Regions from separate parts of the Rossellomorea sp. FM04394 genome, predicted to be linked through region 2. Evidence: riboswitches for the same ligand, from Rfam matches in the RefSeq annotation. Region 2 holds a riboswitch; each other region holds the start of a gene.
The links. A riboswitch is a leader RNA that binds a small molecule or an ion and turns the genes downstream of it on or off. The one in region 2 is predicted to bind S-adenosylmethionine.
Positions count from the first base shown of each region.

Region 1: another riboswitch for S-adenosylmethionine. It lies ahead of mtnK (S-methyl-5-thioribose kinase); the one in region 2 lies ahead of ACCB35_RS19430 (O-acetylhomoserine aminocarboxypropyltransferase/cysteine synthase family protein).
Region 3: another riboswitch for S-adenosylmethionine. It lies ahead of metE (5-methyltetrahydropteroyltriglutamate--homocysteine S-methyltransferase); the one in region 2 lies ahead of ACCB35_RS19430 (O-acetylhomoserine aminocarboxypropyltransferase/cysteine synthase family protein).

Region 1 covers NZ_CP168654.1:1,631,996-1,636,144, reverse strand. Annotated here, with positions in the region: gene ACCB35_RS08200 (pyridoxal phosphate-dependent aminotransferase) at 1-720, opposite strand, end outside; gene ACCB35_RS08195 (carbon-nitrogen family hydrolase) at 842-1,624, shown strand; SAM riboswitch class I at 1,726-1,882, shown strand; gene mtnK (S-methyl-5-thioribose kinase) at 2,001-3,182, shown strand; gene mtnA (S-methyl-5-thioribose-1-phosphate isomerase) at 3,201-4,149, shown strand, end outside.
Region 2 covers NZ_CP168654.1:3,858,941-3,863,089, forward strand. Annotated here, with positions in the region: gene ACCB35_RS19425 (homoserine O-acetyltransferase) at 97-1,170, opposite strand; gene ACCB35_RS19430 (O-acetylhomoserine aminocarboxypropyltransferase/cysteine synthase family protein) at 1,579-2,874, opposite strand; SAM riboswitch class I at 3,233-3,350, opposite strand; gene ACCB35_RS19435 (PLP-dependent aspartate aminotransferase family protein) at 3,445-4,149, opposite strand, start outside.
Region 3 covers NZ_CP168654.1:3,484,345-3,488,493, reverse strand. Annotated here, with positions in the region: partial or broken gene thiC (phosphomethylpyrimidine synthase ThiC) at 1-818, shown strand, start outside; gene ACCB35_RS17535 (hypothetical protein) at 796-993, shown strand; SAM riboswitch class I at 1,089-1,199, shown strand; cobalamin riboswitch at 1,269-1,454, shown strand; gene metE (5-methyltetrahydropteroyltriglutamate--homocysteine S-methyltransferase) at 1,607-3,907, shown strand; gene ACCB35_RS17525 (hypothetical protein) at 4,027-4,149, shown strand, end outside.

The sequences.
Region 1 (4,149 bases), 2.2 Mb from region 2:
CGATAGAGTATAGATTTCAATACCGACATCCTTAGCTCCTTCTGTTTCCAAGAAGCTAATAGGTTTCTGTCCATCAAATCCAATCGCTCCATAGGCAAAGTCATGCACAACACAAATATCATGCTGATCGGCAAGTTCCACTGTTTCTTCAAAGAATGATTTTGTGGCGATCGCACCAGTTGGATTATTGGGGTAGTTAAGAAACATTAGCTTTGCATTATATAACTTTTCACCGGACAGTTCTTGATAATCAGGTAGAAATCCATTTTCCTCACGGAGAGGCATTTTAATCATGCGGGCTTCTGCTAATGCAACCCCGGATAAATAATCAGGATAACCGGGATCAGGCACTAATACACCATCACCAGGGTTCAATAAACATTGAGGAATTTCAACTAATCCTGCCTTTCCTCCAAACAGCACAGCTACCTCTGTTTCCGGATCCAAACCTACACTGTATTCACGGAGGTAGAAAGCGGCAATCGCCTCTTTAAATGACGATAACCCACGAAATGGGGGATATTTATGATTGGAAGGTGTAGCAGCTGCTTCTGTCAGTTTTTCCACAATATGAGGAGGAGTCGGCTGATCCGGATTTCCCTGCCCTAAATTAATGACATCATGTCCCTCTTTCACAACAGCATTCACTTTCCCTGCAAGGGATGCGAAAAATTGTTCAGGTAATAAATCTAAACGTTTTGCCTTACTATAAGTCTTCATACACTCACCCACTACATTTTTTTGAAAATTTATTACTTTCAAATTCTAGTCACAAATGATATAACGGAAAATAAAGAATGTAAAGCAATAAATTCCAAAAGGCCACAATGAGGTGAAAGAAATGATTCAAAAGATAGGTATCGCACAAATGGATATTGTGTTCGGAAATCCTTTAGAAAACAAGAAAAGAGTCGAGAAATGGGTTAAAAAAGCAAGTGAAGACGGCTGTGATACAGTTGTACTGCCTGAGCTTTGGACGACTGGATATGATCTTACAAGAATGGATGACATCGCTGATAACGGAGCAAATGATTCATCTTCTTTCCTGACCGCCCTGTCCAAAAGAAATTCCATTCAGATTGTAGGTGGTTCTGTAGCAAACAAAACACAGAATGGTGTAAGCAATACACTTTTAGTAGTTGATTCCAATGGCCGGTTGGTGAAACAGTATTCAAAGCTTCACCTTTTCAAGCTAATGGATGAACATCATTATTTACTTCCCGGACAAGAGGATGGCATGTTTACCCTTCAAGAAACAGAAATGGCAGGATTGATTTGTTACGACATCCGCTTTCCGGAATGGTTCAGAAAACATGTACTAATGGGAGCCAAGGTCGTTTTTGTCGTAGCACAGTGGCCAGCAGCACGGATTGATCACTGGCAGACCCTCTTAAGGGCACGGGCGATTGAAAATCAGTGCTACGTCATCGCCTGCAACCGTGTAGGCAGTGACCCGAACAATGAATTTGGCGGTTGTTCCCTCATCATTGATCCATGGGGAGAGATTCTTTCAAAGGGATCTCAAACGGAAGAATTGGTTTCAGCTGAAATCGATTTACATGAAGTAGAAAGAGTCAGAAAGCAGATTCCGATATTCCAGGACCGAAGACCGGATTTTTATTAGAAAGGTTATTTTCCAAAAAAACGTTGACATGGAAAATACTTAAATGGTACCATTCAATTCAAATGAAACATTCTGAAAGTTTAATTAAATAGCGTACGCAACTCTTATCAAGAGCTGGCTGAGGGATTTGGCCCTATGAAGCCCAGCAACCGACCATAATACCGCATTAAAGCGGGGCGCAGTATGCGCCGGATTGACTAATCCAGTAAGGCACGGTGCTAATTCCAACAGAAAGATATTCTTTCTGAGAGATAAGAGGCGACGAAGATGATTCTTCAAGCCTCTTTCGAACATGGAAAGAGGCTTTTCTTATGCCACGGAAAAGCCTCCATAACACCGTCTTTAAATAAGGGGTGTACTAAAAGGAGGAATAAAAATGGCAATTACAAAACTTAATGCGTATCAACCACTTACTGAACAGTCAGCAATTGTGCTGGCCATTCGGTTAAGAATTTTTGAAGACGGAACTCTCTTGACGTGTAAAGAAATTGGAGACGGTAACCTAAACTTGGTATTTCATGTAGTGGAGAGTGAGACAGGTAAAGGAATCATCATAAAGCAAGCACTTCCTTATGCAAAGGTTGTAGGGGAAAGCTGGCCATTGACAATCGAACGGGCAAGAATCGAAGCGGGTGCTCTAAAGCTTCAACAATCATTTGTGGGAGATCTGGTTCCTGAAGTGTACTACTCAGACCCTGCACTTGCGATTACGGTAATGGAGGATTTAAGTGCACTGACGATTGCCCGAACAGGTCTTATCAAAGGGGAAAAGTATCCACAGCTCTCCCAAGACATTGGAACTTTTTTAGCCAATACACTGTATTACACATCCGATTATGCCCTTCATCCTTTCAAGAAAAAGGAATATGTGAAAGAATTTTCAAATCCAGAGCTGTGCAAAATCACTGAAGACCTTGTATTCACGGATCCTTTTTTCAACAGTGAAACCAATGAATTTGAGGAAGAATTATCTGAGGATGTTCAGCAGTTATGGGATGATTTCACTTTAAAACTTGAAGTGGCCAAATTGAAAAAGAGCTTTCTAACTGAAGGAGAAGCCTTGCTGCATGGAGACCTTCATACTGGAAGCATCTTTGTCGATCAGTATCAGACAAAAGTGATCGATCCCGAGTTCGCCTTTTATGGACCGATAGGCTTTGATATTGGGCAATTCATCGCAAACCTTATTTTCCAGGTGATTTCAAACCCTGAAGAGAAAGAAACGATTCTCTATCACATCCAGAAAACCTGGAACGTCTTCTCCACTACATTTTCCAACCATTGGAAAGTAAGTGGCGATGCCTACACGAAGGTAAATGGCTACCTTGAATATGTATTGGAGAAAAGCTTTCAAGACAGCATCGGTTTTGCAGGCTGTGAATGTATCAGAAGAACAATAGGTCTTGCTCATGTTGAAGACTTGGAAATCATCGCTGATAAAGAACAAAGAATACAGGCCAAACGTGCTTGCTTAGCCCTAGGGAAAGAACTGATCGTGAAACGTAAACAGATTTATTCCATCGAGGAACTCATATCCTTAATACAGTCTCATTCCTAATGAATAAAGGAGATTATCATGACACAAACACTTACAATTCCAACTTCACTGGAGTGGCATGAAGATTATTTACTGATTCTAAATCAACAAAAATTGCCTAACACAGTGGAATACATCAAACTGACGAACATTGAAGAATATTACGATGCAATTATTACGCTAAAAGTGAGAGGTGCTCCCGCCATTGGCATTACAGCTGCTTACGGATTAGCCCATGCAGCCCGTCAATATGAAACGAATGACTTAGCAGAATTTATGGACCTCTTTCAACGAGACAAGAAATATCTCGCCGGTTCACGTCCTACAGCGGTCAACTTGGTTTGGGCTTTAAATCGCTTAGAAAATGTACTAGAGCATATATCTTCGGTTAATGAAGCCAAAACCAATTTACTTCATGCTGCAGTCCAACTTCATGCAGAAGACGAGGCAGTATGTCGTTTAATAGGAGAATATGGATTAAGTGTATTGAAGGACAAACAAATCGTGATGACCATTTGTAACGCCGGTTCCATTGCAACGAGTAAGTATGGAACGGCATTAGCCCCATTTCATTTAGGAAGGGAAAAAGGAAAAGCGTTCCAGGTTTACGCATGTGAAACACGGCCCGTACTTCAAGGAGCACGACTGACTGCTTGGGAATTACAACAATCAGGAGTTGACGTCACCCTCATCACCGATAGCATGGCGGCTCATACCATGAAAGAAAGAGGGGTGGAAGCTGTCATCGTTGGTGCTGATCGCATCTCTGCCAACGGGGATACCGCAAATAAAATCGGAACGTCCATGCTCGCCATTCTGTGTAAACACTTCAATATTCCTTTTTATGTGGCCGCTCCGTCCTCCACATTCGATCTATCAATTCGAAATGGTAATGAGATTCCGATTGAAGAAAGAACCAGGGAAGAGATCACAATAGTAGGTGGAACATTGATTTCACCAGAAAATGTACCTGTTTATAATCCTGCTT
Region 2 (4,149 bases):
CGAAAAAGACACCACACAAAAACGCGCTAAGGCGGTGCGATGTCTTTGCTTATCTAACTATATGCCGGAGGGGGACGAGTTATGATAAGAGAGCTCTTATTTTGAACCTGTAAAAAGTCTTTGAACGTGATGGTTTTTGAGATGAGAAGCAATGATTCCTCCCCATTTTTCAAATTCCACCAGGAATCCGTCATGACCAAAGGAGGTGGAGATAAAGTAATGTTCACTCTTTGGTACAAGCTGAGTAAACTCTTTTAAATATTGAGGTGAATAAATTAAATCTCCTTCATAGCTGATGGAAATCAATTCGCACTGGTAGTTCTTAGCTACCTCTTCTGTTCCTCCTCTTCCCCTTCCGATATCATGTGAGTTCATCGCTTTCAGCAAGGTTAGGTAGCTGTTTGGATCAAACCGCTTCCCTAATTTCTTTCCTTGGTAATCGAGATAGCTTTCCACATTGAACAGTTCGTTTTGCTTTTCACGTTGGAAACGATGATCGAACAGCTCCTGCGTCCGGTACGTGACCATACCGACCATTCTGGCAATCTCCAATCCTTTTAAGATAGCCCCTGGTGGATAATGCCCCTTTTGAAATTCGGGGTCCTCTTCAATCGCTGTGATGCCAATGTGATTAAAAGCAAGACCATAATCATTTAAGGCAGGGGTTACGGCAAGGGCGAATACTTTATTTATATAGGCAGGATAGAGGGCTCCCCATTCCAAGGCCTGCATCCCTCCCAGTGAGCCTCCGATGACTGCCTCGATGTGGTCGATTGTAAGTTGTTGGAGTGCTTCATATTGGGCATGGACCATGTCCCTTATCGTAATACCCGGGAAGTCCGGACCGTAACGCTCTCCGGTATGATGATTGGTTGACGCGGGTCCCGTACTTCCTTCACATCCTCCTAAAACATTAAAGGCAATCACATTAAAATGTTCGGTATCAATATACGATCCCGGACCAATAAGCCCATCCCACCAGCCGCGGTCTTCACTCGTCCCCTTTACGATATGGGTACCGGTGAGGGCATGGCAAACCAGGATGGTCGGGCCGTCTTTGTTTCCTGTTCGTTCATACGTAAGATCAACATTTGTCAACGTGGTGCCTGACTCTAATGTTAGGGATGGGATGGTAATGGAGCTTACTTCATATGTGGATGGCTTCTCCATTCCTCCACCTCCTTTTTTTGGTGTTGTGGCGGGGGTGATCAGGATTTTACTCCGGATTTCCCCCGCGTGTAAAACAGTTGATTTCGGTCTGTTTTTGGATATGGCGCTCAACCGCAAAAATTGAAAATTCGCCGTTAAGTCTCTCGCAAAGAATTCAGATTTTCATTCGAGGGGACAGCTAGCAGCCTGTTCGCTGATAAAATCCTGATTTCGCTGATATATTGCGGATTTCGCTGATAAATGGTCCGATTTCGCTGATATATTTGAAATTTCGCTGATAAAATCAGATTTTCTCTGATAACTCCCTTTCATAAACCCCGAATGCCCTAAAAATAGTATATAAATCCCCTTTTTCACCCTGTAAAGTGATTTCAATTACGATTTTAGGGTTTAATTCTCCCGTTTCAATCATACCCTTGATGTTTCCAACGCCACTTCAATGGCATGATCCAAATCCTCAATCAAGTCTTTCGCAGACTCTAATCCAACAGAAAGTCTCACCAGATCCTCGGTTACACCTGTCGCACGAATTTCCTGTTCGTTTAATTGCTGATGGGTCGTGGATGCCGGATGGATAATCAATGATTTGGCATCTCCCACGTTGGCAACGTGAGACCAAAGGGAGATATTATCGACTACTTTCCGTCCAGAATCCCTGCCGCCTTTTATACCAAAGACGACTATGGATCCCGCTCCATTTTTCAAGTATTTTTGAGCAAGTTTATGAGACGGATGCTGAGGCAATCCTGGATAGGATACCCACGCAACACCATTGTGCTGATCTAAATGCTCCGCAATCTTCAAGGCATTCTCTGTGTGACGTTCGATGCGAAGATGCAGCGTTTCCAATCCCTGCAGCAATAGGAATGCGTTTTGTGGACTTAAGCAAGCTCCCAGGTCACGGAGCAGCTGCACCCTTAATTTCGTAATGAAGGCTGCCGGTCCCACATCCTGTGCGTAGCGCAGTCCATTATAGCTCCGGTCCTCTTCCGTGAAGCCCGGGAACTTTTCATGATTCCAATCAAACTTCCCACCGTCAATGACGACTCCCCCTATTGCCGTACCGTGACCGCCAATCCATTTTGTTGCAGAGTGAATGACGATATCCGCTCCCCACTCGATCGGCTTACATACATATGGAGTGGCGAATGTGTTATCGATGATCAACGGAATATGATGGTCATGAGCCACTTTTGCCACTGCTTCAATATCGAGGACGTGAAGACTCGGATTACCGATGGTTTCAGCGAATACCGCTTTTGTTTTGGGAGTGATCGCTTTTCTGAAGTTTTCCGGGTCATCGGGATTTACAAAATGGACCTTGATTCCATATTTCGGTAGAGTCGTAGAGAATAAATTATACGTTCCACCGTAGAGATTGGTAGCCGCTACAATTTCATCACCTGCTCCGGCGATATTTAAGATTGATAGAGAGATCGCGGCCATCCCGGATGAAACACCCAGTGCTCCGATTCCCCCTTCTAGAAGTGCCAGGCGTTTTTCCAATACGTCTACTGTCGGGTTCATGATGCGGGTATATATGTTTCCCGGTTCTTCAAGGGCAAATAATTTTGCCGCATGATCACTGTTATCGAAAACGTAGGATGTTGTTTGATAAATGGGAACTGCCCTTGAACCTGTGGATGGGTCGGGCTCCTGGCCACCGTGAAGCAGTAGTGTGTCGAAATCGAATGATTTTGTCATAGAGAATTCCTCCTGAAATGGTTTTTAATTTTGGATTTTGCGTTTTGCGTTTGGATGTTTTAGACGTTTGCCTGTTGATGTTTGTTGGATTTTTGACTGTTGAATTTTAGTGTTAATTTGACTGTTGAATTTGGAATGATATTGGACTGTTAAAATAATGCGTTTATTTGACTGTTGAATTTCCGACTTATTTTAACTGTTAAATATCGACCCATTTTCTCCTGTTGAATTACGGCTAAAATTCTCCTGTTGAAATCAGAGACTCAAAAATCGAAGTAGTATGTTTCCTTAAGAAGATAGAAGAGGAAAAAATAAAAACCCTCTTCCTAAGAAGAGGGTCTAATTTAATAGGGTCCTCCTCTTATCTTTCAGGCAGATCGCCTGCAGGAATTAGCACCTTTTCATGCAGCTTGAAAGCGTACATGAAGGTTGCCGGGTTTCATCGGGCCTAGTCCCTCCACCTCTCTGGATAAGAGCATATAGTTGTCAATGTGAAAATTCTTGCGTTGAGATGAATTATAAGGGGTAACCGACCTCAACGTCAAGGTATTTTTAGAATTTTTACATTATTTAATTTTTAACCGAAGCTGCAATCGCTTCGTTGAATTGCACGACGATGTCTTCCCCATCCTCAATACCTAACGATATGCGCACGACATGTGTGTTTATGCCCAGTTTTTCCTGAGCTTCCTTCGGTAAGGCGCGATGGGACGTTCCTAACGGATAGGAAACCGTTGTCTCCACCCCGGCCAGGGACGGGATGATCTTGATCCATCCAAGTGACTTGAAGAATGAGCTGATATCACATGTTTTGGATAGCTCGATGGTTACTATGGCGCCATTTCCCTTATCGGATAAATCTCTTGGATAATAGACTTCCTTCACATATTCATTTGCTCGAAGGTCCGCCGCCAGAACTTCGGCATTCCTTGCTTGAGTCCCCATCCGAAGAGCCAATGTTTTTGCTCCGCGGCATGTCAGCCAGGCTTCAAATGGACTCAAGTTCGAACCGATGTTGACGACTTTTTCCCTCGCTTTTTGAACGAGCTCTTCTTTTCCGACGACGACCCCTGCTGTGATATCACTGTGTCCTCCGATATACTTCGTGGCACTGTGGGCGACCAGGTCCACTCCTTCTAAGAAAGGCTGGCGCAGGAACGGTGTGGCAAATGTGTTATCGATCATGGTTTTCAGGTTGTGTTTTTCAGCGAATCCGACCATTTTCGGAATATCTTCCACTCGCATGAACGGGTTTGTGACGGTCTCACTGTAGAG
Region 3 (4,149 bases), 370 kb from region 2:
AATGGTGTCTTGCCCATCATAAAGAGAACTTTCTTTATTCACATTTTGAAGATATATGTAAGATTTTAAAAGCCTATGATATCTCCGTTTCCTTAGGAGATGGTTTAAGGCCAGGATCAATTGCTGATGCGAATGATGAAGCACAGTTTCCCGAGCTTGAAACATTAGGCGAGCTAACCAAAATTGCTTGGAAGCATGATGTACAGGTCATGATTGAAGGCCCTGGTCATGTACCGATGCATATGATTAAAGAGAATGTGGATAAGCAGATGGAAATCTGTCATGAAGCTCCCTTTTATACCTTGGGGCCATTAACGACAGATATTGCACCGGGGTATGATCACATTACTTCTGCCATAGGGGCTGCCATGATCGGTTGGTTTGGAACAGCTATGCTATGCTATGTAACACCGAAAGAGCATCTGGGATTACCGAATAAAGATGATGTGCGAGAGGGTGTCATTGCTTATAAAATAGCAGCACATGCAGCGGATTTGGCGAAAGGCCATCCAGGGGCACAAGTCAGAGATAATGCCGTTTCTAAGGCTCGATTTGAATTTAGGTGGAATGACCAATTTAATTTATCCCTGGACCCGGAACGTGCAAGGGAGTACCATGATGAAACACTTCCTGCAGAAGGGGCAAAAACGGCCCATTTTTGTTCAATGTGTGGCCCGAAATTTTGTTCAATGAGAATATCACATGACATAAGGGGAATAAAGAAGACTAGCATGAATGATGTTCATAAGGAAATAGAAAAAGGATTGAAAGAAAAATCGAAGGAGTTTGTGGAAAATGGATCAAACATCTACCGATAAACCTCCTTGTCATGTACTGAAATTGAAGAATGAAATCGTAAAGCTCAATCAGAGAGTCATCCAACTCGAAAAAGAAGTGAAGAGCATTCAGGAAAACTGCAGGCATGTCTTCTATGAAACGGATGTAACAAGGTCTTGTATCAAATGTCACTATGTAGAAAGTACCTATTATTAGAAACGTGTAAGCTATTGATTAAATTTCTTTTGACAGCGTATATGTACCATGCTACGATTATTACAAATTTCGGAATAGTAAATATATATGTGTAACTCTTATTGAGAGTGGTGGAGGGACTGGCCCTGTGAAACCCGGCAACCATTCAACCGATGTGTTGAAAAGGTGCTAATTCCTGCAAAGCACTTTGCTTTGGAAAATAAGAGAGGATTCTAATAAACATGAAGCCCTCTCTATCGCAAGAGAGGGCTTTTCGTTTTTATGAAAGAAAAATTAAATAGATAAATGCAATAGGTGCTGAGCCATCCTCAGCTAAAAGGGAAGACCGGTGAAAATCCGGCACGGTCCCGCCACTGTAATGGGGAGCGACTTATCATTCAACCACTATTTCTATTGAAATGGGAAGGGATAAGAAGCTGTGAACCTAAGTCAGGAGACCTGCCTGTTGTATGCGCTTATGCTCTACGTGGATATAGAGAGGGGTGAGGAATACGTGTTGAGAATACAAGAATGTCTCAACTCTAGTTAGTGATACGTATGAATCTCTCTTTCATTTGAAAGAGAGATTTTTTTGTTGATGACAACCATCTCAAGTATAAGGAGTGAGGATTGAATGAGTAAGGTGATCAGTTCGAATTTAGGATATCCAAGGATCGGTGAAAAGCGTGAATGGAAAAAGACGCTGGAACAATTTTGGGCAGGGAAGATAGAAAAGGATTCCTTCTTAGAACAAATGGAGGAAATACGAGTCAACCACTTGAAGAAGCAATCGGATCAGGGGATTGATTTAGTTCCGGTTGGAGATTTCAGCTTATATGATCATGTGCTTGATACAGCCGTCATGTTCGGCTTGGTTCCCGAGAGGTTTCATTATAGTGGGGGGAAGGTCTCTCTTGAAACGTATTTTGATATGGCTAGAGGCGCGAAGGACGCGGTGGCATTAGAAATGACAAAATGGTTTAATACCAACTATCACTATCTCGTGCCTGAACTTGATGGGATCGCACCACAGTTAGTGGAAAATCGTCCCCTGCATTTTTATAGAGAGGCAAAAGAGAAACTGGGTATAAAAGGTAAACCGGTTATCTTAGGTCCTTTCACTTTTGTGAAATTGTCCAAAGGGTATGAAACCGGTGATTATAAAACTCTTGTTGATCAATTTGTCCCTCTTTATGCTGAAGTATTGCGTGAATTACAGGAAGAGGGTGTAGAGTGGGTACAAATGGATGAACCGATCTTGTGCACTTCCATCGGGGATGAAGAGATGGATCAATTCAAAGAAGTCTATCAAACGCTTAAAGAATCCTGCCCCGGGTTAAAGATCATCCTGCAAACCTATTATGATAGTTTGGAAAGGTACCAGCGGGTGTTAGCACTCCCGGTAGATGGCATAGGGATAGATTTTGTGCATGATCGTGGTGAGAATTTGGCGGCGCTGAAAAGATTTGGTTTTCCTAAGGATAAAATCTTGGCTGCCGGAATTCTCGATGGAAGGAATATTTGGAGAAGTCGTCTTACTGATACCCATACGCTTCTATCGTTCATTGCAGGGTATGTTCCGAGTGATCGCTTAATCATTCAACCATCCTGCAGTTTACTACATGTACCAGTAACCTTGCAGAATGAAGAAACACTTGGCAGTCCCCTCATTGACGCTCTATCATTTGCTGATGAAAAATTACATGAAATCACAATTTTAACAAAGGGGATTCGTGACGGAGCTGATACAATAGAAGATGAGATCGTTCAAAGTGTAACGGCGATTAAGAATTTAAACGAATCACCGCTGCGTAATAATAGGGAGGTGCAGGAAAATGTTGAAGAATTGCACCAAAATAATGTCGGTAGAAAGGTTCCTTTCCATGTTCGTAAGCTGGAACAGGCGAAGTACTTTTCATTACCTTTTCTACCTACCACTACAATCGGCAGTTTTCCTCAAACCCAGGAAGTAAGAAGGCAGAGGTTGAAGTGGAGGAAAGGCGAGCTCTCTGATGGGGAGTATCAACAATATATTCATGCGGAAATAAAACGCTGGATTATAATTCAGGAAGAAATCGGCCTTGATGTATTTGTACATGGTGAATTCGAACGGACGGATATGGTTGAATTCTTTGGTGAGAAATTAGAAGGTTTTCAATTTACGAAGTTTGGATGGGTACAATCATACGGTTCCAGATGTGTGAAGCCGCCACTCATATATGGTGATGTGAATTTCAAAGAACCGATGACGGTTAAAGAAACCATATATGCTCAATCATTAACCGATAAACCGGTTAAAGGGATGTTAACGGGCCCGATCACGATTCTAAATTGGTCATTTGTTCGGAATGATGTATCACGATATGAAGTAGCGAATCAAATCGCACTTTCTCTCCAAAAAGAGATAGAGGAATTAGAAGCCAATGGGATTCGGATGATACAAGTCGATGAGCCGGCACTTAGAGAAGGACTCCCTTTAAAGAGTGAGAATTGGGAGGAATATCTAAAGGCTGCCGTTTATGCTTTCAGATTGGCCACTTCATCTGTACAGAACCAAACCCAGGTCCATACCCATATGTGCTATTCGGATTTTGAAGATATTATAGATGCCATCAGTGATTTGGATGCTGATGTCATCTCAATTGAAACATCAAGAAGTCATGGGGAATTGATCCATGTTTTTGAAGATCATACGTATGACAAAGGTATAGGTCTTGGGGTATATGATATTCACAGTCCCCGGGTGCCGAAGCGTGAAGAATTAATCCGTAATATACATCGGGCTCTAGAAGTGCTGGATCCCGAATTATTCTGGGTCAACCCGGATTGTGGTTTGAAAACACGTGGGATCGATGAGACAGTTTTAGCGCTTAAGACCATGGTGGAAGCTGCGGATCAAGTGCGTGAAGAGGTGTTGCTTAAAAAGGAAAGATAATTGACGGGGAACGAAGAGATATAGGTCGCGTGTAGCTGTACCTTCCTTTGATCCACATTTTTAAGACGCAGGGCGCAGTTGAAAGGGATTGCGTCCTGTTCATAAGGAGAGAATAGAAAATGTCATACATAGCCATAGGAAGAATCATTCAAGTATTTAATGAACTTCACCCAAATCGTACCATCCTGTACCTGGTGAGTGATAGGGGGATGGATGAGTTCCCAAAAGGGAGGATTTCATTA